Regions from separate parts of the Streptomyces sp. NBC_01429 genome, predicted to be linked through region 2. Evidence: riboswitches for the same ligand, from Rfam matches in the RefSeq annotation. Region 2 holds a riboswitch; the other holds the start of a gene.
The links. Region 2 has a riboswitch for cobalamin ahead of OG627_RS10270 (ribonucleoside-diphosphate reductase subunit alpha). Riboswitches for the same ligand answer to the same signal wherever they lie in the genome.
Positions count from the first base shown of each region.

Region 1: linked by a shared signal. The riboswitch ahead of OG627_RS09710 (ABC transporter substrate-binding protein) and the one ahead of OG627_RS10270 (ribonucleoside-diphosphate reductase subunit alpha) in region 2 are both predicted to bind cobalamin.

Region 1 covers NZ_CP109599.1:2,332,934-2,346,976, reverse strand. The annotation lists gene OG627_RS09730 (aromatase/cyclase) at 1-476, opposite strand, end outside; gene OG627_RS09725 (acyl carrier protein) at 567-827, opposite strand; gene OG627_RS09720 (ketosynthase chain-length factor) at 934-2,151, opposite strand; gene OG627_RS09715 (beta-ketoacyl-[acyl-carrier-protein] synthase family protein) at 2,148-3,413, opposite strand; cobalamin riboswitch at 3,680-3,863, shown strand; gene OG627_RS09710 (ABC transporter substrate-binding protein) at 3,930-4,991, shown strand; gene OG627_RS09705 (FecCD family ABC transporter permease) at 5,138-6,163, shown strand; gene OG627_RS09700 (ABC transporter ATP-binding protein) at 6,160-6,966, shown strand; gene OG627_RS09695 (GNAT family N-acetyltransferase) at 7,030-7,593, shown strand; gene OG627_RS09690 (ABC transporter substrate-binding protein) at 7,683-9,182, shown strand; gene OG627_RS09685 (ABC transporter permease subunit) at 9,186-11,012, shown strand; gene OG627_RS09680 (MDR family MFS transporter) at 11,009-12,280, shown strand; partial or broken gene OG627_RS09675 (CopG family transcriptional regulator) at 12,357-12,596, shown strand; gene OG627_RS09670 (HIT family protein) at 12,618-13,106, shown strand; gene OG627_RS09665 (MFS transporter) at 13,125-14,043, opposite strand, start outside.
Region 2 covers NZ_CP109599.1:2,457,337-2,471,379, forward strand. The annotation lists gene OG627_RS10225 (SIS domain-containing protein) at 1-99, opposite strand, end outside; gene nagB (glucosamine-6-phosphate deaminase) at 266-1,048, shown strand; gene OG627_RS10235 (glycoside hydrolase family 3 protein) at 1,148-2,668, opposite strand; gene OG627_RS10240 (carbohydrate ABC transporter permease) at 2,677-3,534, opposite strand; gene OG627_RS10245 (carbohydrate ABC transporter permease) at 3,531-4,541, opposite strand; gene OG627_RS10250 (sugar ABC transporter substrate-binding protein) at 4,662-5,960, opposite strand; gene OG627_RS10255 (GntR family transcriptional regulator) at 6,289-7,053, shown strand; gene OG627_RS10260 (carbon starvation CstA family protein) at 7,229-9,487, shown strand; gene OG627_RS10265 (YbdD/YjiX family protein) at 9,484-9,702, shown strand; cobalamin riboswitch at 9,826-9,952, shown strand; gene OG627_RS10270 (ribonucleoside-diphosphate reductase subunit alpha) at 10,110-12,518, shown strand; gene OG627_RS10275 (ribonucleotide-diphosphate reductase subunit beta) at 12,518-13,540, shown strand; gene OG627_RS10280 (phospholipase D-like domain-containing protein) at 13,652-14,043, opposite strand, start outside.

The DNA.
Region 1 (14,043 bases), 120 kb from region 2:
AGCTCGGCCACCCGGGCCAGCGCGGCCAGCTCCTCGGCGCTGTTGCGGTCCAGGCCGCGCAGGAGCCCCTCCACGGTCGCCGGGTCGTCGTCGGTCGCGGCGAAGCGGTGCCGGAGCACCACCTCGGTACGCCCGCCCGGCAGTTCACGGAAGAGCCAGCCGCCGCCCATGGCGGCGACCGGAGGGTGGCTGCGTTCCTGACGGAAGCTCACATACCGGCGCTCGGGGTCCAGGACCCGCCGGGAGACCCAGTTGGCCACCTCGCCGTTGACCAGGGCCCAGATCTCGAAGCGCTCGCCGCGCCCGCCGCGTTCCAGATGGACGAGATGAACGCTCGGGCCGAAGATCGCGGGCCAGCGGGTGGCGTCGGCCACCAGGTCGTAGAGCACCTGGGCGGGCGCGGAGACGATACGGGTGTGCTCGGTGCGGTGTGTCGTCGGCCGGGCCGTGCCGGCGGGCCGGGTGGTCGCTGTCATGGGGCGGTTCTCCTCAACACGCTTGCGGAACAGGGAGGGTGAGGGGCCCTGCCCCCTCACCCTGAGTGGTGGTGCGCACGGCCCGGCGGGTCAGCCGGCCGTCGCCACGGCGGTGTCGTTGACCAGGCTCAGCAGGGCGCGGGGTGTGCCGACCTCGGCCACGTCGTCGTCCGTCAGGTCGACGCCGAACTCCTGCTTGATCCGGGCCGCGCTCTCCATCAGCGCCAGCGAGTCGTAACCCAGCTCCTCAAGAGGGGTGTCCAGGATGTCGCCGGTGAGGTCGATGCCGTCGTCCTGGCCCGCGCAGGCCACCAGGATGCGGCGGAGGTCGTCGAGGTCCATGGTCGCCATGAGAGTTCCCCGCTCTTTTCTGTGAGGTGATGAGGTCGTTGAAGTGGTGGAAGTGGTTGAAGTTGAGGTGGTTGAAGTTGAGGTGACCGAGGCCGGGGCGGGGCGGTCACTGCTCGGGACCGGTGACGACCACCGCCGAGTTGAAGCCCCAGCGACCGCGCGCCAGGACCAGCGCGGCCGTGACCGGCCGGCCGCGCGGCTCGCCCCGGACGAGGTCGATGCCGTACTCCGGCGGTACGTCGGCGCTGTGGCCGGTCGCCGGGATCACCTGGTCCCGGATCGAGAGCAGCGCGGTGACCAGGTCGACCGGGCCGCCGCCCGCGGAGAGCCGGCCGGTGAGCGCCTTGGGCGCGGTGACCGGCACGCCGTGCGGCCCGAAGATCTCGCGGATCGCCTCGGCCTCGGCCCGGTCGAGTTCCGGTGTCCCGGCCCCGTCTGCGAACACCACGTCGATGTCGGAGGGCCGCAACCCCGCGTCGGCCAGGGCAAGTTCGGCGGCGCGGCGCAGCCCCGGCGGACGGCCGGAGCCGGGCCTGGGGTCGAATGTCGCCGCGTAGCCGACGACCTCCCCGTACACCTGCGGCGCACCGCGCTCGCGCGCCCGGGCGCCGTCCTCCAGGATGACGATCGCGCCGCCCTCGCCCGGCACATGGCCCGACGCCGCCGTGTCGAACGGCAGATAGGCGCGGGCCGGGTCGTCGACGGTGCTGACCAGCCCGCCGGACAGCTGGGCCGACCAGCCCCACGGGTCGAACGCCGAGTCCACCCCGCCGCTGAGCACCATCGACGTGCCGCGCCGCACGGTGCGCCGGGCGTGGCCGACCGCGTCGAGCCCGCCCGCCTGCTCGGCGACGAGCGCGGCGCCGGGTCCGCGCATGCCGTTGCGGATGGAGATCTGGCCGGTGTTGACGGCGTAGAACCAGGCGAACGACTCGTAGACGCTGACGAATTCGGGGCCCTGGCTCCAGAGCTTGTGGAACTCCCGGTGGGTGAACTCGAAGCCGCCCTGCGCGCTGGAGGTGACCACGCCCATCTCGTAGTCCGGCAGGGTCTCGGGGCCGATCCCGGCGTCCGCCAGCGCCCAGTCGGCCGCGACCAGCGCGTACCGGGTCGAGACGTCGGTCTGCGGCAGCAGCCGGCTGGGTAGCAGCTCGCCGGCCTCGAAGTCCAGGATCTGCCCGGCCAGCCGGGACGGGTAGCCCGAGGCGTCGAAGCGGGCCAGCTCGCCGATCCCGCTCTGCCCGGCCAGCACGGCCTTCCAGTAGGCGTCCGTGCCCAGCCCGTTCGGGGCTGCCACGGCGAGCCCGGTGATCACCGTACTCATCGCGCCACCTCCGGATCGTGCAGCACCATCGCGCTCTGGAAACCGCCGAAGCCGCTGCCCACCGTCAGGACGGTGTCCACCCGCTGCTCGCGCGCGGTCAGCGGTACGTAGTCCAGGTCGCACTCCGGGTCGGCCGTGCGCAGATTCGCCGTGGGCGGTACGACATTGGCGTCGATGGCCAGCAGCGAGGCCGCGATCTCGATCGAGCCGATGGCGCCGAGCGAGTGCCCCACCATCGACTTGATGGAGCTGATGGGCACCTCACGGGCCCGCTCGCCCAGGCTGCGCTTGTAGGCGGCGGTCTCGTGCCGGTCGTTCTGCTTGGTGCCCGAGCCGTGCGCGTTGATGTAGTCGATGGCGCCGCGGTCCAGGCGGGACTCGTCGAGCGCCACCCGGATCGCCTCGGCCATCTCGCGGCCGTCCTTCTTCAGACCGGTCATGTGGTACGCGTTGCACCGGGTGGCGTAGCCGCCGACCTCGGCGTAGATGTGCGCGCCGCGCGCGCGGGCCGCCCCGTACTCCTCCAGCACGAACATGGCCGCGCCCTCCGCGAGCACGAAGCCGTTGCGCGAGCCGTCGAACGGCCGGGAGGCGTGTTCCGGGTCGTCGTTGCGGGGGGTGGTGGCCTTGATGGCGTCGAAGCAGGCGACCACGATGGGGGAGATCGGGGTGTCGGCGGCGCCGGCGACGACGGTGTCGACGGTGCCCTCCCGGATCAGCTGCACCGCGTAGCCGACGGAGTCGAGGCCGGAGGTGCAGCCGTCGGAGACCATCGCCACCGGGCCCTCCGCACCGGCGGCCCAGGCCACCTCGGCGGGCATCACCCCGGGGCTGAGGTAGTCGAACATGTGCGGCGAGAGATAGCCGGGATCCACCAGCCACTCCCGGCCCGCGTCCGACATGACCAGGTACTCGTTCTCCAGACTGGTCGCCGAGGCGACCGCGCTGCCCAGGCTCACCCCGATCCGGTGCGGGTCCAGGGAGTCCAGCTCCAGACCGCTGTCGGCGATCGCCTCCCGGGTGCAGGCGACGGCGAACTGGGTGGCGCGGTCCATCCGGCGGATCTCCCGGGGGCTGAGCCCCTCCGCCGCCGCGTCGAAGTCGACCTCGCCCGCGATCCGGGACCGGAAGGGCGAGGCGTCGAAGAACGAGATGGCGCGGGTGGCGGTACGGCCGTCGGTCAGCAGGCTCCAGAACTCCTTCGTCCCGGCGCCTCCGGGGGCGCGTACGCCGATACCGGTGATCACTACGCGCCTGCTCAACGCGGGCCTCCCGCGCGGTCGTGGGCGGGGCCTTGGGCGGGGCCGTGGGCGGGGCCCGGCCCCGTGGACCGGCAGCGCCCGGCGCCGGTCCTGTCTCGGTTCATGCGGAACATCGCTGTGCGTCCTTTCGCCTCAGAGCCTGTCGGGTGCAAGGCTGCTGGTGGCGACTTGAGCGCGGCTCGACGCCGGATGGTGGCGCGAGGGAGCGCGGCCGGTGACCGGGGCCCACCTGTGGAAACACGGCCGACAGGGGCGATTTCCGGCTGTGATAGCTTGCCGAGGCCAGTCGAACCCATGTACGTGGGTCAGGGAATCCGGTGGAAATCCGGAGCTGACGCGCAGCGGTGAGGGTGACGGGCGTGGCATCGGCCACTGGGCGGCGACCGTCCGGGAAGGCGTCACGTCCGGGAGATCCCGAGTCCGAAGACCTGCTGGCCGCCCCCGTCCTTTCAGGCGGCGGGGGAGCACCGTACGAACGGGCTCCGCGCATGGGCCCTCGAACGCAGAGGAACCACCGTGCCGATCGCGCGCCCGCTCCGTCCCGCCGCACTGACGACCCTGCTCCTCGCCGGAGCCCTGTCCCTGACGGCCTGCGGGGGAGGCGGTACGGCACAGGACGCGAAGACGGCCGAGGACGAGGCCGCCGGATATCCCCGTACCGTCGAGAACTGCGGACAGCGGGTACGGATCGACGCCCCGCCCCGCCGCGCCGTCTCGCTCAACCAGGGGACGACGGAGATCATGCTCTCCCTCGGTCTGGCGGACCGCATGGCCGGGACCGCGACCTGGACCGACCCGCTGCTGAAGGGGCTGGAGAAGGCCAACGCCGAGGTCCCCCGGCTCGCGGACAACAACCCCTCCTTCGAGAAGGTCCTCGACGCCGAGCCCGACTTCGTCGCCTCCTCCTTCCAGTCGACGCTGGGCAAGGGGGGCGTGGCCACCCGGGCGCAGTTCGAGAAGCTGGGCGTGCCCACGTACATCTCGCCCGCCGACTGCACCAAGAACGACAAGACCGTGGGCACGGACGGCGCCCGCTCCACCCCGCTGGCCATGGAGAGCGTCTACGGCGAGGTACGGGACCTGGCCGAGGTCTTCGGGGTCGAGGAGCGCGGCGAGAAGGTCGTCGCCGCGCTTGAGGCCCGGATGGCGAAGGCGACGGCGGGGCTGGACGCGGCGAAGACCGAGAAGGTCACGCTGCTGTACTGGTTCGCCAACTCCGACTCCCCGTACATGGGCGGCTGCTGCGGCGCCCCCGGCATCATCACCAACGCCGTCGGCGCGAAGAACGTCTTCGACGACACCCAGGACGAGTGGCCCCAGATCAACTGGGAGACGGTGGCCGACCGCGACCCCGACTTCCTGGTGATCGGCGACCTCACGCGCAAGTCGCAGTCCGCCGAGACCGCCGCCAAGAAGATCGAGTTCCTGGAGTCCAATCCGGTCACCAAGGAGATGGACGCGGTCAGGAACAAGCGGTACGTGCTGCTCAGCGGCCAGGCGATGAACCCGACCATCCGCACGGTCGAAGGCGTCGAGAAGGTCGCCGCTGCGCTGCGCTCGTACGCGCCCGCGAAGTGACGATCCAGCGGGAGCGGGATCCGGAGCGGGACTCGGCGAGAGATCCGGCGGGGGAAGCGGCCGCGGATCCCGGTGCGCCGCAGTCCGCCGCACCGGAGCACGCCGCACCGACCTCCGCCGCACGCGCCTCCCGCGGGCCGCGCGCCCTGTGGGGTCCGGGGAGCCCGCGCGTGCTGCTCCTGTGCGCCGGCGGGCTCGCCGCGCTGGTGGCCTCCGTCGCCGTCGCGATCACCATCGGCCCGGCGCAGATCCGGGTCGGCGACGTCTGGTCGGTCGTGGCCGCTCACCTCGGCTGGGGCGAGTCGCGGCTCACCCCGATCCGCGACGGAATCGTATGGAACCTGCGGCTGCCGCGCACGCTGCTCGCGGCCGTGTGCGGCGCCGGACTCGCGGTGTGCGGGGCGGTCATGCAGGCGCTGCTGCGCAATCCGCTCGCCGACCCGTTCGTGCTCGGTGTCTCCTCGGGCGCCTCCACCGGCGCCGTGCTCGTCGTCGTCCTCGGGGTGGGCGGCGGCGCCCTGTCGCTGTCCGGCGGCGCGTTCCTGGGCGCGCTCTGCTCGTTCGCGATGGTGCTGCTGCTCAGCCACACGCTCGGCGGGACGACGGACCGGGTGGTGCTCTCCGGGGTCGCGGCCATGCAGCTGTTCTCCGCGCTCACCTCCTTCATCGTCATGACGTCCGCCGACGCGGAGACCACGCGCGGCGTGCTGTTCTGGCTGCTCGGCTCGCTCGGCGGCGCCGGCTGGAACGATGTGTGGATCTGCTCCGCCGTGCTCGCGCTCGCGCTGCTGGTGTGCGGCGGATACGCCAGGACCCTCGACGCGTTCGCCTTCGGGCAGGACGCGGCGGCCACGCTCGGCGTCTCCGTCGGCCGTACCCGCCTGGTGCTGCTCTGTGTCACGGCCCTGCTGACGGCGGCGCTGGTCAGCTCGGCGGGGGCGATCGGCTTCGTCGGTCTCGTCCTGCCGCACGCCGCCCGCGCGCTGGTCGGCCCCAACCACGGCAGGCTGCTGCCGGTGACGGCCCTGGCCGGGGCCGTGTTCCTGGTGTGGGTCGACACCCTGGCCCGTACCGTGCTCGACCCGCAGGAGGTACCGGTGGGAGTGGTGACGTCCCTGATCGGCGTACCGGCGTTCGTGGCCGTGCTGTACCGCGCCCGGAGGACGGCATGACCGGCGCGACGCCCCCGCCCGGACTGCGCGCCGAGCGGGTCTCCCGTACCGCCGGGGGGCGGCTCGTCCTGGACGGGGTCGGCCTCGCGCCCGCGCCAGGCTCCACGCTGGGGCTGCTCGGGCCGAACGGCTCCGGCAAGTCGACCCTGCTGCGGATCCTCGCCGGAGTCCTGGCGCCCGCCTCCGGTGTCGTCACCCTCGACGGCCGCCCGCTCCCCGAACTCGGCCGCAGGGCGATCGCCCGCCAGGTCGCCGTCGTCGAGCAGCAGGCCGGTACCCAGGTCGAGCTGACCGTGCGCGAGGTCGTACGCCTCGGCCGCGTCCCGCACCGCCGCGCCTGGACACCGGAGTCGGCGGGCGACGACGAAGCGGTGCGTACGGCGCTGGAGCGCACCGGGCTCACCGACCGGGCCGGCCAGTCCTGGCACACCTTGTCGGGCGGCGAGCGCCAGCGCGTGCAGATCGCCCGCGCGCTCGCGCAGGAACCCCGGGAACTCCTGCTGGACGAGCCGACCAACCACCTCGACATCCAGCACCAGCTCGACCTGCTGAACCTCGTGGCCGCGCTGCCCGTCACCACCGTCATCGCCCTGCACGACCTGAATCTCGCGGCGATGTACTGCGACCAGGTCGTCGTGCTCCAGCACGGCCGCGTGGTGGCCGCCGGCGCCCCCAGGGAGACCCTCACCGAGCAGCTCATCGCGGCCGTCTACGGCGTACGCGCGACCGTCACCCCGGACGGTCCCGACGGCCGGCCGCATGTCCGCTTCCTGGGCACGGTCAGGGCGGCGCCCTCCGGCTGAGGCGGCGGCCCTCCGGCAGAGGCGGCGTGCGGGCGGCCGGGGCTTAATGCGTATGATGCGCAAGTGCCTAGCTATCGCATCCGAACGGCGACCCCCGATCACCTCGACGCCGCGCGCGCCGTCATGCTCGACACCGTCTACCGCGACTTCGGTACCGGGTACGTGCCGCGCTGGCACGCCGACATCATCGATCTCGCGGGCGCGTATCTGGCCTCGCCCCGGCACACGCTGCTCGTCGCCCTCGACGAGAGCGGGAGTGGGAGTGAGGGCGGGGACGGGAGCGAGGGCGTCGTCGCCGTCGCCGCGCTGGACTCCCGCGGGCCCGTCAATCCCCCCAACCCGGCCTGGATGGCGGAGCGTTACCCCTCCGGGGAGACGGCCCAGCTGCGCCGCGTCTACACCCGCCCCGGCCATCGCCGCCAGGGCCTCGCGCGGGCGCTGGTGCGTGAACTGGTGGACTTCGCGGTGGCGGACGGCGGATACCGCTCGGTCTATCTGCACACCGATCCGGCGGTGCCCGGCGCCGAGGCGTTCTGGCGCTCGATGGGCAAGGCGGTGTGTGATGAGCGCGAGGAGATCGCGGGCGGCGGTCAGAGCATCGTGCACTTCGAGATACCGCTCGGCTGATGAAAACGGTTGTCATGTAATCTCTCGTTCGTTCGTCCCGTAGCCGGTGTGTCACCCACAGACCCCGCAGAGAACAGAGAACGAGGATCATGCGCTCCGTCCGACCTCGCCGGTGGGCCGCCGGCCTGCTGCTCATCCCCCTGCTCTCCGGCTGCTTCGCCTCCGGCGGCTCCGCGGACCCCAAAGCGGGCTCCGGCGAGGGCAGGCGGCTGCGGGTCGCGCTGGCCTTCCCGCCCTCCGAGTCCTTCTCCCCGTACGGGGCCGACGCGACCCTCCTCAGCCGGCTCGGCGTCACCGAGGGGCTGACGAAGCTCGACGGCAACGGCGCCGCGGCCCCCGCGCTCGCCGAGTCCTGGACCAAGGAGAACGCCCGCACCTGGCAGTTCACCCTGCGCGACGCGCGCTTCCAGGACGGGACGCCGGTCACCGCGTCCGCTGCCGCCGCCGCCCTCACCCACGCCGCCCAGGCGAGCCCCGCGCCCGCCGCGCTCTCCGGGGTCTCCCTGACCGCCGAGGCGTCCGGCGACCGCCGGGTGCGGGTCACGACCGCGACGCCCGACCCCGTACTGCCGCTGCGGCTGGCCGGGCCCAGCCTCGCCGTGCTGTCCCCGCAGGCGTACGGGAAGAAGGGCGCCGCCGACCCGGTCGGCCACGCCACCGGACCCTTCACCCTCACCAAGGTGAACGGCTCCACCTCCGCCGCCCTGGACCGCTTCGACGACTACTGGGGCGGCCGGGCCCAGGCGTCCGGCATCGACGCCAGGTTCATCGCCGACGGCACCGCCCGCGCCAACGCGCTGCGCACCGGTGAGGAGGACATCGCCGAGGCGCTCCCGTTCGCGCAGGCGGCCTCCCTCGCCAAGGGCACCGGCCGCGAAGTCCCCACCGCCCGCACCACCAGCCTCTACCTCAACACCGCTTCCGGCCCCTTCACCGATCCGAAGCTCCGGGCCGCCGCCCGCGCCGCGATCGACACCTCCGTCCTCGCCAAGAACGTCTACGAGGGATACGCCGACCCCGGCCAGGGCATCTTCGGCCCCGCGCTGACCTGGGCGGCGGGCAAGCGCGAACAGCCCACCGGACGCGCCGCCGCCGCGAAGACCACCGGCGCCACCGTCCGGCTCGCCACGTACGACAACCGGCCGGAGCTGCCCGAGGTCGCGCAGGTGCTCCAGCAGCAGCTGGAGAAGGCCGGCTTCAAGGTGACGCTGACCGTACGGGAGTCCTCGCGCATCGAGGGCGACGCGCTGGCCGGGAAGTTCGACGCGTTCGTCGGCGCGCGCAACACCATGCTCGACACCGGCGACCCCGTCTCGGTCCTCGCCAGCGACTACACCTGCGACGGCACGTACAACATGGCCCGGCTCTGCGACAAGACCGTCGACCAGGCCGTCGCCACCGCCGACGCCATCGGCGACCCGGAGAAGCGGCAGGACGCCGCGATGGCCGCCGAGGCCAGGATCCTGGGCACGGACGCGGTCGTTCCGCTCGTCCACCAGCGCAACATTCTCGGCGTCTCCGCCGCCGTGAGCGGTGTCCTCCTCGACCCGTACGAGCGCACCGTCGTCGCCACCGGCACCCGGCGCTGAGCCATGTCCCGTACCTCCCGGGCCCGCATATCCCGGCCGGGCCTGACGGCCCTGTGGCGCTCCGTGCTCGCGGGCGGGCTGCTGTGCGCCATCGGCCTGCTGCCCTGGCTCTCGCGCACCGATCCCGCGCTGACCGTCCTCAAGGCGCGCTCCGCCGACCGCGACCCCACCCCCGAGGCGCTGGCGGCGGTACGGGACCAACTCGGCCTCGGCGCCGGGCCGCTGCGGTTGCTCGGGCAGTGGCTCGGCGACCTGGCCCACGGCGACGCCGGCCACTCCTGGATCTCCGGGAGCGCCGTACTGCCCTCCGTCGTCCAGGCCCTCGGTGTGTCGCTGCTGCTCATGGGCGTGGCGATGGTCGCGGCGCTCGCGACGGCCGCGCCGGTGTGCGCCCGCACGCTGCGGCGCGGGGCGGCGGGGCGGCCGGCCGGGCCCCGCGCGGGCGGGGTGGCCGCGATGCTCGCCTCGCTCCCCGAGTTCCTGACGGCGTCCGTGCTGGCCACCGTCGTCGGCGTACAGCTGGGCTGGCTGCCCGCGCTCGGCTGGTACGGGCCCCAGTGGCTCGTCCTGCCCGCGCTCGCGCTCGGCGTGCCCGCCGGCGCGCTGCTCGGCCGGCTGCTCGACGACTCGCTGCCCGGCGCGTTCGCCGAACCGTGGGCGCTGGCCGCGAGCGCGCGCGGCCTGCCCGGGCGCCGCATCGTCCGGCAGGCGCTGCGGCGCTGCTTCCCCGGACTGCTGCCGAACCTCGGGCTGTTCGTCGTCGGCCTCACCGGCGGATCGGTCGCCGTGGAGCAGATCTTCGACATCCCCGGACTCGGCCGGCTCACCCTCCAGGCGGCCATCGCCCAGGACCTGCCGGTGCTCCAGGCGGGCACGCTGGCACTCCTGCTGCTCGCCGCCGTCGCCGGAGGTGCCACCAGGGGAGTGGCCCGGCTGCTGCTGGGGCCCGTCCTGCGCGACGGCGCGCTCACCTCGCCGCACCGGGCCGGACCGCCGGCCCGCTCCGTACTGCCCTTCGTGTACGGGGTGCCGCTGCTCGGCGTCGTAGCTGCGGGGCTCTTCCGCGATCCGCTGGCACTGGACACCGCCGCCCGGCTGCGCCCGCCGTCCTGGGCGCACCCCTTCGGCACGGACGCGCTCGGCCGCGACGTGCTGGCGCGGGTCGGGCACGGAGCGCTCACCACGCTCGCGGTGGCGGTCGCGGTGAGCGCCGCCGCGCTGCTGATCGGGGTGCTGCTGGGGCTGGTGCCGAGGGTGTCGGGCGCGGCCGTGGACACCGTGAACGCCGTACCGCCCGTGCTCGCCGGACTCCTCGTCGCCGGGGTCGCTGGCAGCGGCCCTTACACCCCGGCGCTTGCGGTCGCCGCCGTCGCCTGGGCGCCGCTGGCCGCGCACGCGGCCGCGCTGCTGACGCAGGAGCGCGCCACCACACATCTCAGCGCCACCCGCGCGCTCGGCGCGGGCCCGCTGCATCTGCTGCGGTACGAGCTGCTGCCCGCCGTCGTCCCGCCCGTCACCCGGCACGCGCTGCTGCGGCTGCCCGCCGTGGCGCTCGCGCTGGCCTCCCTCGGCTTCCTGGGCCTGGGCGCGCAGCCGCCGTCGCCCGAGTGGGGCCTGCTGCTCGCCGAGAACCTCCCCTACGCGGAACGCGCGCCCTGGGCGGTGCTGGCCCCGGCCGCCGTACTGGCGCTGCTGGGCGCGCTGGCGGTGTCGGCGGCGGGCGGAATACGGATACGGATACGGATACGGGGACGGGGCCGGTGGCCCGCACGGCGGCCGGAACCGTCCGCGCCCGCCCGCGGGACGGCGGCCCCGAGGAGCGCCGGATGACCGAACGCCCGGCGGCGCCCGACGGCCACGCCGAAAGCGCCCGGCGGTGGCCGCGCTCAGGGACAGGGATGTGGAGTGAACTGTCCCCGCTGCTGCGGCTGCTGATCCTGACCCAATTCGCCTTCAACGTGGGCTTCTTCGCCGTACTGCCGTTCCTGGCCGATCACCTCGGCGCCGGGATCGGCCTGGCCGGCTGGCTGGTCGGCCTGGTCCTGGGGCTGCGTACGTTCAGCCAGCAGGGGCTGTTCCTGGTCGGCGGCGCGCTGACCGACCGGTACGGCGTACGGCCCGTGGTGCTGACGGGGTGCGCGCTGCGGATCGCCGGGTTCGTGTGGCTCGGGTACGCGGACCGTACGGGGCCGGTCATCGGCGCCGTCCTGCTGATCGGCTTCGCGGCGGCGCTGTTCTCGCCCGCCGTGGAGTCCGAGGTCACCCGCCAGGCGGTGGCCCGCGCGGACGCGGGCGGCGGACCGCGCACCGGCGTCCTCGCGCTCTTCACGGCGGCCGGGCAGGCGGGCGCGTTCGTGGGGCCGCTGCTGGGCGCGCTGCTGCTGGCGGTGGACTTCCGTACGGTCTGCCTCGCCGGGGCGGCCATCTTCGTCCTCGTCCTGGCCGGGCACGCGTGGCTGCTGCCCCAGCACATCCCCGGCCGGCCCCGGGTGAGCGGGCGGGGCGGGATACGGCGCATGCTCGGCAACCGGCCCTTCCTCGCGCTGTGCGCGGTGTACGGGACGTATCTGCTGGTGTACAACCAGCTCTATCTCGCCCTCCCGGCCGAGGTGGAGCGCGCGGCGGGCTCCCAGGCGCCGCTGGCCTGGCTGTTCGCGCTCTCCTCGCTGCTCGTCGTCACCACCCAGCTCCCCCTCACCAGCTGGGCGGCCGACCGCCTCGGCCTGCGCCGTTCCATGGCCACCGGGCTGCTGTTCCTGTCGGCGGGCTTCGCGCTCGTGGCCGCCACGCTCCCGGCCGGGCGCACCGGCGCGCCGGGCCTGCTCCCGGCGGCCGGCTTCGTGGCCCTGCTCGCCATCGGCCAGATGCTCATCGCCCCCGCCGCCCGAGCCTGGCTCCCCGACCTGGCCGCCCCCGGCCGCCTCGGCCTCTACACGGGCGCGCTCTCCTCCGTATCCGGCCTGATCGTCCTGGCGGGCAGCGCGGCCACGGGCGCACTGACGGACACGGGGCTGCCGGGCGCGGCGGTGTGGCTGGTCCTGGCGGCGATCCCGCTGGCGGCGATCGGTGCGCTGCCGGGGCGGGCGGCGGGGGAGTGAGCGCGTGGGGTGTTCGCGTACGCCCTGCGGCGAAACGCGGCTCCACGGGTGGGACGCGTCCGGCAGGATCCGCGGCATGAGCGAGCCCACCCACAAGTATTCGATCACCATGCCGAGGGCTGTCGCCGAGGCCGCCCGGTCACGCGGCGGTTCATCCGGACTCTCGGCGTACGAAGCAGCCGCTGTCGCACGGCAGCGTGAGCGGGACAATCCGAAGGAACTCATCGAAGCGGCCGAGGCCGAACACGGCCCGATCACCGAGGAGGAGATCCAGTCCACGCGCGAGATCTCGCGGCGCGCCCGCGAGGAACAGCGGCACTCGACCCACCGGCGGCCCATGGATCTGGGCACGTACGAGCAACGGGCGCGCGGCGGGCCCTGCTTCGTGTGCTCCTTCGTCGCGGGGGACCCGGCGTACGCGCACGAGACGGTGTACGAGGACGACGCCCACGTGGCCTTCCTCGACCGGTATCCCACCCTCCCCGGGAAGGTCCTCGTCGCGCCGAAGGCCCATGTCGAGCATGTCGTCCGCGACCTGGACGAGGCCGCGTACACCCGGCTGACGCTGCTCGTACGCACGGTGGCGCTGGCCGTCGAGGACGTGGTGGCGCCCGAGCGCACGTACCTCCTCTCCCTCGGCAGCGCCGAGGGCAACGCCCATCCGCACTGGCACATCGCCGGCCTGCCGCCCGGCGTTCCCTACGCGCGGCAGCAGTACCACGCGCTCATGACGGAGCACGGCGTGCTGGACGTACGGCCCGAGGACGGCGCCGCGACGGCGGCCCGGCTGCGGCGCGCGGTCGCCGAGCGGCTGCGGGGCGGCTGACGCCCCGTCGCCCCCCCCTCAGCGCCCCGGATACGCGTGCCGCCGCGCCGTCCAGACCACCGCCAGCGCCGCCGCGATCAGTGGCAGCGCCGTCCAGGGGAGGGCGCCGGCGCCGGTGGATTCCAGGACCAGGCCGCCCGCCAGGGAGCCCGCGGCGATGCCGCCGTTGTAGACCGTCGTCTGCATCGCCGTCGCCACGTCCGCGCGGGACGGGCCCGAGATCCGGACCAGGGCCGTCTGGATCAGGGTCGGTGCCCCGCCGAAGGCGACGCCCCAGGCCGCGACGGCGGTCAGTAGCACCGCCGGGTGCGCGCCGAAGAGGCCCAGCGCGAGCTGCGCCGCCGCGATGGCGGTCAGCGCGCCCAGCAGTGCGGCGCGTGGACGCCGGTCGACGAGGGCGCCGGTGAGCCAGATCCCGGCCACCGTGGCGGCGCCGAAGACCAGCAGGACCAGCCCCGTACGGCCGAAGCCCGCGTGTGCGGAGAAGGGCGCCATGTACGTGTACATCGTCTGGTGCCCCAGGAGCAGCAGCAGCGTGGTGGCCAGCACCGCCCCGATGCCCGGTACGGCGGCGATCCGGTGCAACGGCACCCGCTCGGCTGCCGGTTCGCCCGGGAAGTCCGGGACCTGCCGGGCCACCCACAGCACCAGCAGCCCCGCCAGCACCGCCACCGTCCCGAACGCCGCCCGCCACCCGGCCAGCGACGCCAGCGCCGTGCCCGCCGGAATGCCGAGCGAGAGCGCGACGGTGATCCCGGCCAGCACGATCGCGATGGCCCGCCCCCGCCGCTCCGCCGGGACCATCCGCGCCGCGTACCCCGCGAGCATCGCCCACATCGTGCCGCCCATCACCCCGGCCAGCAGCCGCGCCCCGAACGTCGGCCAGTACGCGGACGAGAGAGCGGTCACGGCGTTGCACAGCGCGAAACCGGCCAGC
Region 2 (14,043 bases):
GAGGACGCGCCGGAAGACTTCGGGCTGCTCCATCACCTCGGCTGACATGAGGCGGCCCGGCCGCTCCACGGGCCCGTCCTGCGCATACCCGGCAGCCATCTCCGACGCCTCCCAGTCGCTCACACCCCAGTCGACCACGGTCCGCCGATCCCCCGCCACCGGGCCGAGAGCCTGTCGGGGGCGCTCGCCCCTCTGCTAGAATTGGTCTATACCACAAGAGTGATACGCGTGAGTCATCCTCAGACCCAGATCGGCAGGTCCCCGCGTGGAAGTTGTCATCGTCAAGGACGCCGCGGCGGGCGGCGCGCTCATCGCGGACAGCATCGCCGCACTGCTGCGCCGCAAGCCCGACGCGCTGCTCGGAGTGGCGACGGGATCGACACCCCTGCCCGTCTACCAGGCCCTGACCGCACGGGCGCGGGCCGGTTCCGTGGACGTGTCGCGGGCCAGGATCGCGCAGCTGGACGAGTACGTGGGGCTGCCCCCGGGCCACCCCGAGTCGTACCGCTCGGTGGTGCTGCGCGAGGTGGTCGAGCCGCTGGGCCTGGACGAGACGTCCTTCCTCGGCCCCGACGGCAGCGCCCCGGACGTCCAGGCGGCGTGCGAGGCGTACGACCGCGCGCTGGCCGAGGCCGGCGGGGTGGACCTCCAGCTGCTCGGGATCGGCACGGACGGCCACATAGGCTTCAACGAGCCCTGCTCCTCGCTCGCCTCCCGGACCCGGATCAAGACGCTGACCCGGCAGACCCGCGAGGACAACGCGCGCTTCTTCGACAGCCCCGAGGAGGTCCCACACCATGTGATCACCCAGGGCATCGGGACCATCCTGGAAGCCCGGCATCTGGTGCTGCTGGCCACCGGCGAGGGCAAGGCGGAGGCCGTGGCGCAGGCCGTCGAGGGGCCGGTCGCCGCCCTGGTGCCCGCCTCCGCGCTCCAGCTGCACGCGCACGCGACGGTGGTCGTGGACGAGGCGGCGGCCTCGCGGCTGAAGCTCGCCGACTACTTCCGCGCGACGTTCGCCGCGAAGCCGGACTGGCAGGGCATCTGAGGCTCGGAGCCTGCGCTCCCCCGCGTACGACACTGCCGGGCCGCCCCTCACGGGGTGGCCCGGCAGTGTCGTACGGTCCGTCAGCTCGACCGGCTCCCGTCAGCTCCGGCCGGCGATGACCTCCGCCGCCGCCCGGCCGCACACACGCGCGGCGCCGTACGTGGCGATGTGCGGCGCTCCCTTGGGCTCCGCCTCGTTGACGCCCATCTCCACGACGACCGTGTCGGGGCGCGCCGCCAGCAGGGCGTCCAGCGCGTCGGACATCCAGGAGTGCCGGTGGGCGTCGCGCACGACGGCGACGACCGTACGGTCCCCCGCCTCGGCGAGCACCGCGGCGGCCGGTCCGGCCGCCGCGTCCGCCGGGGCGCCGTAGGTGCCGGACCGGGTGCCGGGCAGCAGCCGCTCCAGCTCCGCCGCGAGGCCCCACGGGGTCTCGTCGCCCACGGCGATGTTCGCGACGGGGCTGAAGGCGGCGACGTACGGCGCCCGCGCGAGCGGCCGGACCGTCCCGGTCACCCGTACGGCGCGGCGGGCCGCGACCAGGCCGATCGGGGTGCCGGGCGCGGTCCCCTCCTGTGCGTCCGCGCCCGGCCCCGAAGCCCCCCTGGCCCGGAGCGCCCAGTCGGCGAGGCCGCGCACCCGCGCGGCGGCGTCGGCCAGTCGCTCCTCGGACAGTTCGCCCGCCCGTACCGCCGCCACCAGCGCGTCGCGCAGCCGCAGCACGGTGTCCTCGTCCGCCAGGCCGCCGCCGACACAGATGGCGTCGGCGCCCGCCGCGATCGCGAGGACGGAGCCGCGCTCGACTCCGTACGCCGAGGCGATGGCGGCCATCTCGATGCCGTCGGTGATGATCGGCCCCTGGAAGCCCAGCTCCTCGCGCAGCAGACCGCCGAGGATCCGCCGGCTGAGGGTCGCGGGCCGGTCGGGGTCGAGTGCCGGGAGCAGGATGTGCGCGCTCATCACCGATCGGGAACCCGCCGCGATCGCCGCACGGAAGGGCAGCAGCTCACGGGCGTGCACGGTGTCCAGATCGGCGTCGATCCGGGGAATCGCGAGATGCGAGTCCACGGCGGTGTCGCCGTGCCCGGGGAAATGCTTCGTGCAGGCGGCGACCCCGGCGCTCTGGAGCCCCTCGACATACGCGGCGGTGTGCCGGGCCACCAGCTCGGGCCGGACGCCGAACGACCGTACCCCGATGACCGGGTTGTCCCGGTTGGAGTTCACATCGGCGGACGGCGCCCAGTTGAGGTTGACCCCGCACGCGGCGAGCCGGCGGCCCAGCTCCCGGGCGACGCTCCGGGTGAGTTCCGGGTCGTCGACGATGCCCAGGGCGTAGTTGCCGGGGAAGGAGGAGCCGTGGCGTACCTCCAGACGGGTGACATCGCCGCCCTCCTCGTCGATCGCGACGAGGACGTCGTCGCGCTCCCCGCGCAGCCGTTCGGTGAGCGCGGCGAGCTGCTCGGGCGAGTCGACGTTGCGGCCGAAGAGCCCGACGGAGCAGAGTCCCTCGCCGAGCCGCCGCAGCAGCCAGTCGGGCGCGGCGGTGCCGAGGAACCCGGGCTGGAGGACGGCGAGTGCGTCCCGGGTGAGCGTGTCCGTACCGGATACGAGCGTCGTCATCGGCTGTCCTAACCCTTCACTGCGCCGGAGGTGAGACCGGTCGCCATGTACTTCTGTACCAGGAGGAAGAAGGCCACCACCGGTATGGCGATCAGGGTGGAGGCGGCCATCAGGGCTCCGTAGTCGACGCCGCGCGAGGTGGTGAAGTTCATCAGCCACACGTTCAGCGTGTATTTGTCGTTGTCCTGGAGGAGTACATAGGCGAGCAGGTACTCGTTCCACGCCGTGATCAGCGAGAAGATCGCCGCTGCGGCCAGCCCCGGGGCGAGCAGCGGGAAGGTGACCCGCCAGAAGGCGCCCATCCTGCCGCAGCCGTCCACCATCGCGGACTCCTCCAGCTCCTGCGGGATGTTGATGACGAAGCCGCGGATCATCCAGGTCGCGAAGGGCAGCGTCGACACCAGATAGATGACGATGACGCCCCAGTACTCGTTCAGCCCGCCCAGGTCGTTGAGCTGGATGTAGATGGGGATGAGCATCGCGGTCGGCGGCAGCAGCTGCACGACCAGCAGCACGATCATGAAGAACTTGCGGCCCCGGAAGCGGAACCGGCCGATGGCGAAGGCGGCGATGGTGGCCAGCAGCATCCCGCCGAGTACGGCGACGCCGCAGATGATCAGGCTGGACTGGATGGCCGTGCCGAAGTTCGGCTGGTTCATGGCCCGCTGGAAGTTGTCGAGCGTGAACGAGGAGGGCCACAGGGTCTGGTCGTAGCTGCGGATCTCGACGTTGGGCCGCAGCGAGCTGATGAGCAGCCAGTAGACCGGGAAGGCCATGACGACGAACACGCCCAGGCCCAGGACGTTGTAGACGAGCCGGTTCTTCTTGCGGTCCGGGCGGAGGGTCTGCGGGGTGGAGGCGCTCATTCGACCTCTCCGATCTTGAGCAGCTGGCGCAGGTAGTACACGGCGACGCCGGAGAGCAGCAGGACGGTGATGAGGGAGATGGCCGCGCCCTGGCTGAACGAGTTGGACTCGAATGCCTTCTCGAACGAGTAGATGCCGAGGAGCGAGTACTCGGGCTCCGGCTTGTTGCCGCGGATCAGGAAGACCTGGCCGAAGACATTGAAGTCCCAGAGTACGGACAGGGTGCCCACCATCTGGAAGACCGGCTTGATGACCGGCCAGGTCACGTACCGGAAGATCCCGGTGACGCCCGCGCCGTCGAGGGCCGCGGCCTCCTCCAGTTCCTTGGGGACCTGGGTGAGGGCCGCGTAGAGGGTGACGGCGACGAAGGGGATGGCGCCCCAGACGACGACGGCTCCGATGATGACGAAGCCCTGCTTGGGGTCGAGGAACCAGTTGTGGCCCTGGGCGTCCATTCCGAGGTACTTGGTCAGCACCATGTTCAGGACGCCGTAGTCGGAGTCGGCGAACCAGCGGAAGATGGAGGTCGCGACCAGCAGCGGCATCGACCAGGCGGCGACGAGCGCGGCGGTGAGCAGCAGCCGTACCCAGGTGTCCATGCGCTGCATCAGCATGGAGATGCCGAGACCGGCGGCCATGGTGGCGACCACACAGACGACCATGAAGACGACGGTCCGCAGGACCACGGCCCAGAACTCGCCGTCGCCGAGGATGTTGGTGAACTGGTCGAAGCCCACCCAGGGGGCGGCCTGCCCGCTCCACAGCTCCCGTCTGCCGACGTCCTGGAAGGACATGATGACGGTCTTCACGAGCGGCCAGACGAAGACGGCGGCGATCGCGACGAACGCGGGGGCTATCAGCAGGTAGGGCAGCAGCGCCCCGGCCTTGCGCCGCGGGCGCGTCGGCGGCGACCGGTCCGGCCGGGGAGACCGGGGGCCGCCGGCCCCTTCGGGAACCGGCGCGACGGCTACCGGCGGGTCGGCTGCTTTCATCTCGGCGGCACTCACGTGTGCTGGCCTTCCGTTCGGACCTGGTACCGGAGGACGGGAGGCGGCGGAGCCCGGACGGCCCTGTACGGGCCTCGGACCCCGCCCCCTCCCGCGGACGATCAACGCGGAGCCGTTGGCTCAGGAGTCTTCGTTGATCATCTTGTTGATCTCCGCGTCGGCCGCCTTCGTGGCGTCGGCCACCGACTTGCCCTTGATGATGTCGAGCAGCATCACCTCAAGGGTTTCCTTCTTCTCGATGGCGGTCCAGCCCGGGGCGATCGGGGTGAACCACGCGTCGGGAACGGCGTTGGCGATCGGCGCCGTGTCCGGGTTGGCCTTCAGCGGCTCCAGCTGCTTGGTGTTGTTCGGCAGGATGTCCTTGGAGGCGAGCACCTCCTGCGACTTGCCGCTGGTGAAGGCGGCGATCCACTCCTCGCCGAGGTCCTGGACCTTCGACTTGGAGATGGTGGCGAGGTCGGAGCCGCCGATGAAGGACGGCAGGGCCTTGCCGTCGGGGCCGGGCATACCGGCGATGCCGATCTTGTCCTTCAGCTTCGGATTGCCGTTCTGGGCCGGGTCGATGACGCTGCCCGACTCCCAGCCGTTGCCGTAGAGGAGCGCGGTCTTCTCGTTGGCCATGACGTTGGCGTGGTCCGCCTCGTCCTTGGTCTTGTCACCGTGGTTGTACTTCTTCACCAGGTCGACGAAGTGCTGGATGCCCTTCTGGGCCTCCGGGGTGGAGAGGGTGGACTTCCACTCCTTGGCGCCCTCGTCGTACTCGGCTATCTGCCCGCCGTACGCGGCCACGTACGACATGGCGGCGTACCAGTAGCGGCCCGGGAGGTAGAGCGGCGAGAACGCCTTGTCCTTGCCGTTCTTCGCCTGGATCTTGTCGAGCGCCTTGGTCAGGTCGGCCTCGGTGGCGGGCAGTTCGTCGGAGCCCGTACCGGCCTTGAACATGTCCTTGTTGTAGATCGCCACGCGCGCGCCGGCGTAGTAGGGCACGCAGTACTGCTTGCCCTCGAAGGAGCAGGTGTCCTTCAGGCCCTTGATCCAGGTGTCCGAGTTCTCGTACTTCTTCGGGTCGATCTCACCGAGAGCGCCGTTGAGGATGTACGTCATGGTCTCGGTGTTGCCCAGCTCGACGACGTCGGGGAACTTGTCGCCGGAGAGCGCCGCGTCGAGCTTCTTGGCCTTGTCCGCCCACTGCTGGTAGTTGACGTTGACCTTGACGTTCGGGTACTTCTCCTTGAACTGCGCGTTGACGTCCTTGACCAGTTCCGGCCAGGTGCTCTGCGCGTCGGACATCAGCCAGACGGTCAGCGTCTCCTTACGGTCCTTGGGATCCTTGGACGCCGAGCTGTCGTCCGATCCGCACGCCGCTACGCTGAACATCATGCCCGCGACGCCGACCGCCGCGATGAGCTTGCGCTTCACGCCATCCTCCTCAAGGGATGCCTGCAACCCCCCTGCCCGCCGCGAAGACCGCGAAGACTCAAGACAAGTACTGACACGTACTGCTGACACGTACGACTGACAAGTACCGCTGGGGCCGGGACCTGATCTTTAATGGTTTAGACCAGTACCGGGAGCTTGGCCTAGACCTTTAGGGGTGTCAAGGGTGTATAAGAAGGGCTGTCGCGTCCGTTACCGGACCGACACATGAGGGAGGGCGACACCCTGTGGCCGGACCGTGCCACCATGTGAGCCGCGACAGACGGAGGAGCCGGTGACGGCAGCAGCGCAGGAGTCGGGAAGGCAGGCCATGGCCACGGACGGGGGCGGTAGCGAGACCGAGGGCGGCACTCCCACCCGTACCGCGCGCGTACCCAAGTACTACCGGCTGAAGCGGCACTTGCTCGACATCACCGACACCTTGCCGCCCGGCACGCCCGTACCTCCCGAGCGCACCCTCGCCGCCGAGTTCGACACCTCGCGCACGACGGTGCGCCAGGCCCTCCAGGAGCTGGTGGTCGAAGGGCGGCTGGAGCGCATCCAGGGCAAGGGCACCTTCGTGGCGAAGCCCAAGGTGTCGCAGGCCCTCCAGCTCACCTCGTACACCGAGGACATGCGGGCGCAGGGCCTGGAACCGACGTCGCAGCTGCTGGAGATCGGCTACGTCACCGCCGACGACACGCTGGCCGGACTGCTCGACATCACCGCCGGCGGACGCGTGCTGCGCATCGAGCGGCTGCGGCTGGCCAGCGGCGAGCCGATGGCTATCGAGACAACGCACCTGTCCGCGAAGAGGTTCCCCGCGCTGCGCCGCTCGCTCGTCAAGTACACGTCCCTCTACACGGCGTTGGCCGAGGTGTACGACGTCCATCTGGCCGAGGCCGAGGAGACCATCGAGACCTCGCTGGCCACCCCGCGCGAGGCGGGACTGCTCGGTACGGACGTCGGCCTGCCCATGCTGATGCTCTCGCGCCACTCGCTGGACGCGGCGGGCGAGCCGGTGGAGTGGGTGCGGTCCGTCTACCGCGGCGACCGCTACAAGTTCGTGGCGCGGCTGAAGCGCCCGGCGCGCTGAGTGCCGCGCTGGTCGGCGCGCTGACCAACTCACGCCGACCGGCGAGACCGTCACCAACTCCTTGCCGAATCCACACTTTCCGTACCGATGTCCGGACGGGGGGTGACGGCGGGCGATCCCCTGGCTTAGTTTTCCTGCGTGTTCAGCAGGTGACCAGTGAGGGGACCACTCGCCCATGCCAGAGCCCGCACCGACCGACGCCGCACCCGACGCCGCACCCGGATCCGGTTCCGCACCCGGATCCGCACCGGGCGCGGCCCCGAAGCTCACGCCCGGATCAATCACCGTCTGGGCGCTCGTCGCCCTGGTGGGCGCGGCGGGCTGGGGGGTGCTCGCCCTCTCCCGCGGCGAGGAGGTGTCGGCCGCCTGGATGCTGGCCGCGGCCCTGGGTTCGTATGCCATCGCCTACCGCTTCTACTCCCGCTTCATCGCCAACCGGGTGCTCAAGGTCGACAAGACCCGGGCCACCCCGGCCGAGCGGCTCGACAACGGTGTCGACTTCCACCCCACCGACCGGCGTGTGCTGTTCGGCCACCACTTCGCGGCCATCGCGGGGGCCGGGCCGCTGGTCGGTCCCGTCCTCGCCGCACAGATGGGGTATCTGCCCGGCACCATCTGGATCGTGGCGGGCGTGATCTTCGCCGGCGCCGTCCAGGACATGGTGACGCTGTTCTTCTCCACCCGCCGCGACGGCCGGTCGCTCGGCCAGATCGCCCGGGACGAGATCGGCCCCTTCGGCGGGGCCGCCGCGCTGGTCGCGGTCTTCATGATCATGATCATTCTGCTGGCCGTGCTGGCACTGGTCATCGTCAACGCCCTGGCCCACTCGCCGTGGGGCGTCTTCTCCATCGCCATGACCATCCCGATCGCCCTGTTCATGGGCGTGTACCTGCGCGTGCTGCGGCCCGGCCGGGTCACCGAGGTCTCGGTCATCGGCGTGGCGCTGCTGCTGCTCGCCATCGTGTCGGGCGGCTGGGTCGCGGAGTCCTCGCTCGCCGGCACCTTCACGCTGGAAGCGAGCACGCTGGTCATCTGGATGATCGCGTACGGCTTCCTCGCCTCCGTACTCCCGGTGTGGATGCTGCTGGCGCCGCGCGACTACCTGTCGACGTTCATGAAGGTCGGCACGATCGTGCTGCTCGCGCTCGGCGTGGTCATCGCGCTTCCGACGCTGAAGATGGACGCGGTGACCGAGTTCGCGAGCCGGGGTGACGGGCCGGTCTTCGCCGGATCGATGTTCCCGTTCGTCTTCATCACCATCGCGTGCGGCGCGCTCTCCGGGTTCCACTCCCTGATCTCCTCGGGCACCACTCCGAAGATGGTCCAGAAGGAGACCCAGATCCGGATGATCGGCTACGGCGCGATGCTGACCGAGTCGTTCGTCGCGATCATGGCGATGATCACGGCCTGTGTCATCGACCCGGGTCTGTACTTCGCGGTCAACTCCCCGGCCGGGGTCATCGGCGGTACGGTCGAATCGGCGTCGCAGGCGGTCGCCAACCTCGGCTTCACCATCTCGCCCGACCAACTCGCCCAGGCGGCCAAGGACGTCGAGGAGACCAGCCTGCTGTCGCGGACCGGCGGCGCGCCGACCTTCGCCCTCGGCATGTCGGAGATCTTCTCGTCCGTCCTCGGCGGCACCGCGCTGAAGGCGTTCTGGTACCACTTCGCGATCATGTTCGAGGCGCTGTTCATCCTCACCACGGTGGACGCGGGCACCCGTGTCGGGCGCTTCATGCTCCAGGACATGCTCGGCAACGTGTACAAGCCGATGCGCCAGGTCAGCTGGAAGCCGGGCGTCTGGTTCGCCAGCGCGGTGGTGGTCGGCGGCTGGGGCTACTTCCTGTGGGTCGGCGTCCACGACCCGCTGGGCGGCATCAACCAGCTGTTCCCGCTCTTCGGCATCGCCAACCAGCTGCTGGCTGCGGTGGCCCTCGCCGTCTGCACGACGCTGCTGGTCAAGTCAGGACGGCTGAAATGGGCCTGGGTGACCGCCGTACCGCTCGCCTGGGACGCCGCCGTGACCCTCACGGCGAGCTGGCAGAAGATCTTCTCCGGCGACCCGAAGGTGGGCTTCTTCACCCAGCGCGACGTGTACCAGTCGGCCATCGACCGGGGCGAGGTGCTGCCGCCGGCCAAGACGATGGACGACATGCACACCGTCGTGACCAACTCCACGGTGGACGGGGTCCTCTCGGCCCTCTTCGCGCTCCTGATCCTCGTGGTCATCGCGGACGCCGGACGGGTCTGCCTCAAGGCGATCCGCGCACCGGAGAGCGTGAAACTGTCGGAGGCGCCGTACGTCAGGTCCGGCATCGTCGCCCCGGCGGGGATGATCCCCACCCAGGAGGAGAAGGCGGAGCTGGCCGCCGCCGAGGCGGAGGCGAAGGTGGCGGCGGGCGCGGGAGCGGGACCGGGAAGCGGCGCCTCATGACGGCGGCCGTGACCGTGACCGCCAGAGCGCGGCACATCGCCGGGCGGATCCGCTGGTACGTGCGCGAGCTGACCGGCGAGTCGGGGTACGACCGGTACGTCGCCCACACCACCGCCCACGCCCCGGAGGCCCGGATCATGAGCCGCCGGGCCTTCGAACGCAGCCGCACGGACGCCCGCGAGGCCGACCCGCGCGAGGGCTTCCGCTGCTGCTGAACGGCCGCACCACGAAGGCACAGCGGTGCCGGGAGGGGTACCGGGAGCGGTACCAGCGACCGTAACCGAAGCGACCCACGACACAACATCTGGGGGGTGCCGCACCGCGCGCCCCCCAGATGTATGCTCGACCTCGCTGTCGACGCAGGGGAATCCGGTGCGAATCCGGAACTGTCCCGCAACGGTATGCGTTGGCGTGTTTTGTCACGCCCGCGTAAGTCCGGGTACCTGCCGACGGTGCGTCCGGCTCGACCCGATCCGGACGCCCAGACGTCCGGGCCTCGCGGTTGGGCCGGTGGACGCCGTACGCGGTAGGTGCTGCCCGGACACGGGCCGCGTCCCCCTGCGTACGGCCGGTCCCCCGTTTCCCTCCGTTGGCCCAGAGCCGAGCGAGGGAGAGCCCCACCGTGACCATCGCGCCAGCCGATCCGGTCTCAGTCGATCCGGTCCCAGCCGTTACGGAATCCGCCGAGCCGAAGGCCGACGGACCCGGCACCGCGCTGCTGCGGACCCTGACGGACCTGACCGCCGATCTGCCCGACACCGACCCGGGCAGGGTCGCCGCCGCCGCGCTGCGGGGCCGCAACGCCCGCTCGGACGAGGCCGAGTTGCGGGAGCTGGCCACCGAGGCGGCGGCCGGACTGATCTCCGAGGACCCGGCGTACTCCCGGCTCGCGGCCAGACTGCTGACGCGCACGATCGCGGACGAGGCGGCGACCCAGGGCGCCGTGTCGTTCTCCGCCTCCGTCACGACCGGGCACCGCGAGGGTCTGATCGCGGACCGTACCGCCGCCTTCGTCGCGCTCCACGCTGCCCGGCTCGACGCGATGATCGACACCGCCGCCGACGACCGCTTCGGCTACTTCGGGCTGCGGACGCTCTACAGCCGTTACCTCCTGCGGCACCCGATCACCCGCCAGGTCATCGAGACCCCGCAGCACTTCATGGCGCGCGTCGCCGCCGGGCTCGCGGAGGACGAGAGCGACCGGGCCGTGACCGAGGTCGAGCGGCTCTACACGCTGATGAGCCGGCTGGAGTACCTCCCCTCCTCCCCCACCCTCTTCAACTCCGGCACCCGGCACCCGCAGATGTCCTCCTGCTATCTGCTGGACTCCCCGCTGGACGAGCTGGACTCCATCTACGACCGCTACCACCAGGTGGCGCGGCTCTCGAAGCACGCGGGGGGCATCGGGCTCTCGTACTCCCGTATCCGCTCGCGCGGTTCGCTGATCCGGGGGACGAACGGCCACTCCAACGGCATCGTCCCGTTCCTGCGCACGCTCGACTCGTCGGTCGCGGCCGTCAACCAGGGCGGCCGGCGCAAGGGCGCGGCCTGTGTCTACCTGGAGACCTGGCACGCGGACCTGGAGGAGTTCCTCGAACTGCGCGACAACACGGGCGAGGAGGCGCGGCGTACGCACAACCTGAACCTCGCGCACTGGATCCCGGACGAGTTCATGCGCCGGGTCGAGTCGGACGGGAGCTGGTCGCTGTTCTCCCCGGCCGACGTGCCGGAGCTGGTGGACCTGTGGGGCGACGAGTTCGACGCCGCGTACCGCAAGGCGGAGGCGGACGGACTGGCCCGTAGAACCATCCCCGCGCGCGAGCTGTACGGCCGGATGATGCGCACCCTCGCCCAGACCGGCAACGGCTGGATGACCTTCAAGGACGCGTCGAACCGTACCGCCAACCAGACCGCCGAGCCCGGCCACACCGTGCACTCCTCCAACCTCTGCACGGAGATCCTGGAGGTCACGGACGACGGCGAGACGGCGGTCTGCAACCTGGGGTCGGTCAACCTCGGCGCGTTCGTGCTGGAGTCGGGCGAGATCGACTGGGAGCGGCTGGACGAGACCGTCCGCACGGCCGTCACCTTCCTCGACCGCGTCGTGGACATCAACTTCTACCCGACCGAGCAGGCCGGCCGCTCCAACGCGAAGTGGCGCCCGGTGGGCCTGGGCGCGATGGGTCTCCAGGACGTCTTCTTCAAGAAGCGGCTGCCCTTCGACTCCCCCGAGGCCGCCGCGCTCTCGACGCGGATCGCCGAGCGCGTCATGCTCGCCGCGTACGAGGCGTCCTGCGACCTCGCGGAGCGCAACGGCCCGCTGCCCGCCTGGTCCAAGACGCGCGCCGCGCGCGGGGTGCTGCACCCCGACCACTACGACGTGGAGCTGAACTGGCCGGAGCGCTGGGACGCGCTGCGCGCCCGGATCGCCACGACGGGCATGCGCAACTCGCTGCTCCTGGCGATCGCGCCGACGGCGACCATCGCCTCGATCGCCGGCGTGTACGAGTGCATCGAGCCGCAGGTCTCCAACCTCTTCAAGCGCGAGACGCTGTCGGGCGAGTTCCTCCAGGTCAACTCGTACCTGGTGGACGAACTGAAGCGGCTCGGCGTCTGGGACGCGCAGACCCGCGAGGCGCTGCGCGAGTCCAGCGGCTCGGTGGCCGGCTTCGGCTGGGTACCGGCGGAGGTGCGGGAACTGTTCCGTACGGCGTGGGAGATCCCGCAGCGCGGACTGATCGACATGGCCGCCGCCCGTACGCCGTTCCTGGACCAGAGCCAGTCGCTGAACCTGTTCCTGGAGACGCCGACCATCGGGAAGCTCAGCTCGATGTACGCGTACGCCTGGAAGAAGGGGCTCAAGACGACGTACTACCTGCGCTCGCGCCCGGCGACGCGGATCGCGCGGGCGGCGGGCTCGCAGCAGGCGTCGCGGCCGGAGCCCACCCCCGTACCCGCGCAGGCGGCCTCTGTTGAGGACGCGATCGCCTGCTCCCTGGAGAACCCCGAGTCCTGCGAGGCATGCCAGTAATGACGAACAACACTTCCGCACAGAAGAACCTGCTGGACCCGGGCTTCGAACTGACCCTGCGGCCCATGCGCTACCCGGACTTCTACGAGCGCTACCGCGACGCGATCAAGAACACCTGGACGGTGGAGGAGGTCGACCTCCACTCGGACGTCGCCGACCTCGCCAAGCTCACCCCCGGCGAGCAGCACATGATCGGCCGGCTGGTCGCGTTCTTCGCGACGGGCGACTCGATCGTGTCGAACAACCTGGTGCTGACGCTCTACAAGCACATCAACTCCCCCGAGGCACGGCTCTACCTCTCGCGCCAGCTCTTCGAGGAGGCCGTCCACGTCCAGTTCTATCTGACGCTGCTGGACACGTACCTCCCCGACCCGGAGGACCGCGCGGCGGCGTTCGACGCGGTGGAGGAGATCCCGTCGATCCGCGAGAAGGCGCAGTTCTGCTTCAAGTGGATGGACTCGGTCGAGAAGATCGACCGCCTGGAGTCGAAGGCGGACCGCCGCCGCTTCCTGCTCAACCTGATCTGCTTCGCGGCGTGCATCGAGGGGCTGTTCTTCTACGGCGCCTTCGCGTACGTGTACTGGTTCCGCTCGCGCGGCCTGCTGCACGGCCTGGCCACGGGGACCAACTGGGTCTTCCGCGACGAGACGATGCACATGAACTTCGCCTTCGAGGTCGTGGACACCGTACGCAAGGAGGAGCCGGAACTCTTCGACGACCAGCTCCAGCAGCAGGTCACGGACATGCTGAAGGAGGCGGTCGAGGCTGAGCTCCAGTTCGGCCGCGACCTGTGCGGCGAGGGCCTGCCGGGCATGAACACCGAGTCGATGCGCGAGTACCTGGAGTGCGTGGCGGACCAGCGCCTCCAGCGGCTGGGCTTCCCGCCGGTGTACGGCTCCTCGAACCCGTTCTCGTTCATGGAGTTGCAGGGCGTGCAGGAGCTGACGAACTTCTTCGAGCGGCGTCCGTCGGCGTACCAGGTCGCGGTGGAGGGCACGGTCGGCTTCGACGACGACTTCTAGTCTCCGCTTCCGGTCTCTGCTTCCGGTCTCTGCCGGGCTTGAGTTGGGCTGACCCCGTACACGGAGTGATCGTGTGTACGGGGTCAGAGGTACGAGGTCAGCGGCCCGAGGTCAGTACTGGGTGCAGTAGGAACCGGTGCGCATCGACTCGAAGTTCGCCTTGAAGCTGTCGTACACCGCCGCGTTGTCGATCTTCAGCAGGGTCTCGTCGTAGGAGCGGAGATTCGGGAACGTGTAGTTGTGGCTCCCGGTGAAGACGAGCTTGCGTCCGGTGGCGTCCAGGTAAGTGCCCTCGATCAGAAGGTACTTGGAGTGGACACCGATGGCGCGGGTGGTGCCGTCGGCGTTCTGCGTCGTTCCCTTGCACCGCGAGACGGTGGTGAGGTTGCCCTTGACCGCGTTCCCCACGGCGGTGCCGAGGTTGCCTGACTCATCGTTGTGGAGGAGGTCGACGCGGCACCCGGCCTGCTTCAGGCTCACCAGCTTGTCGGCGACCTGGACCC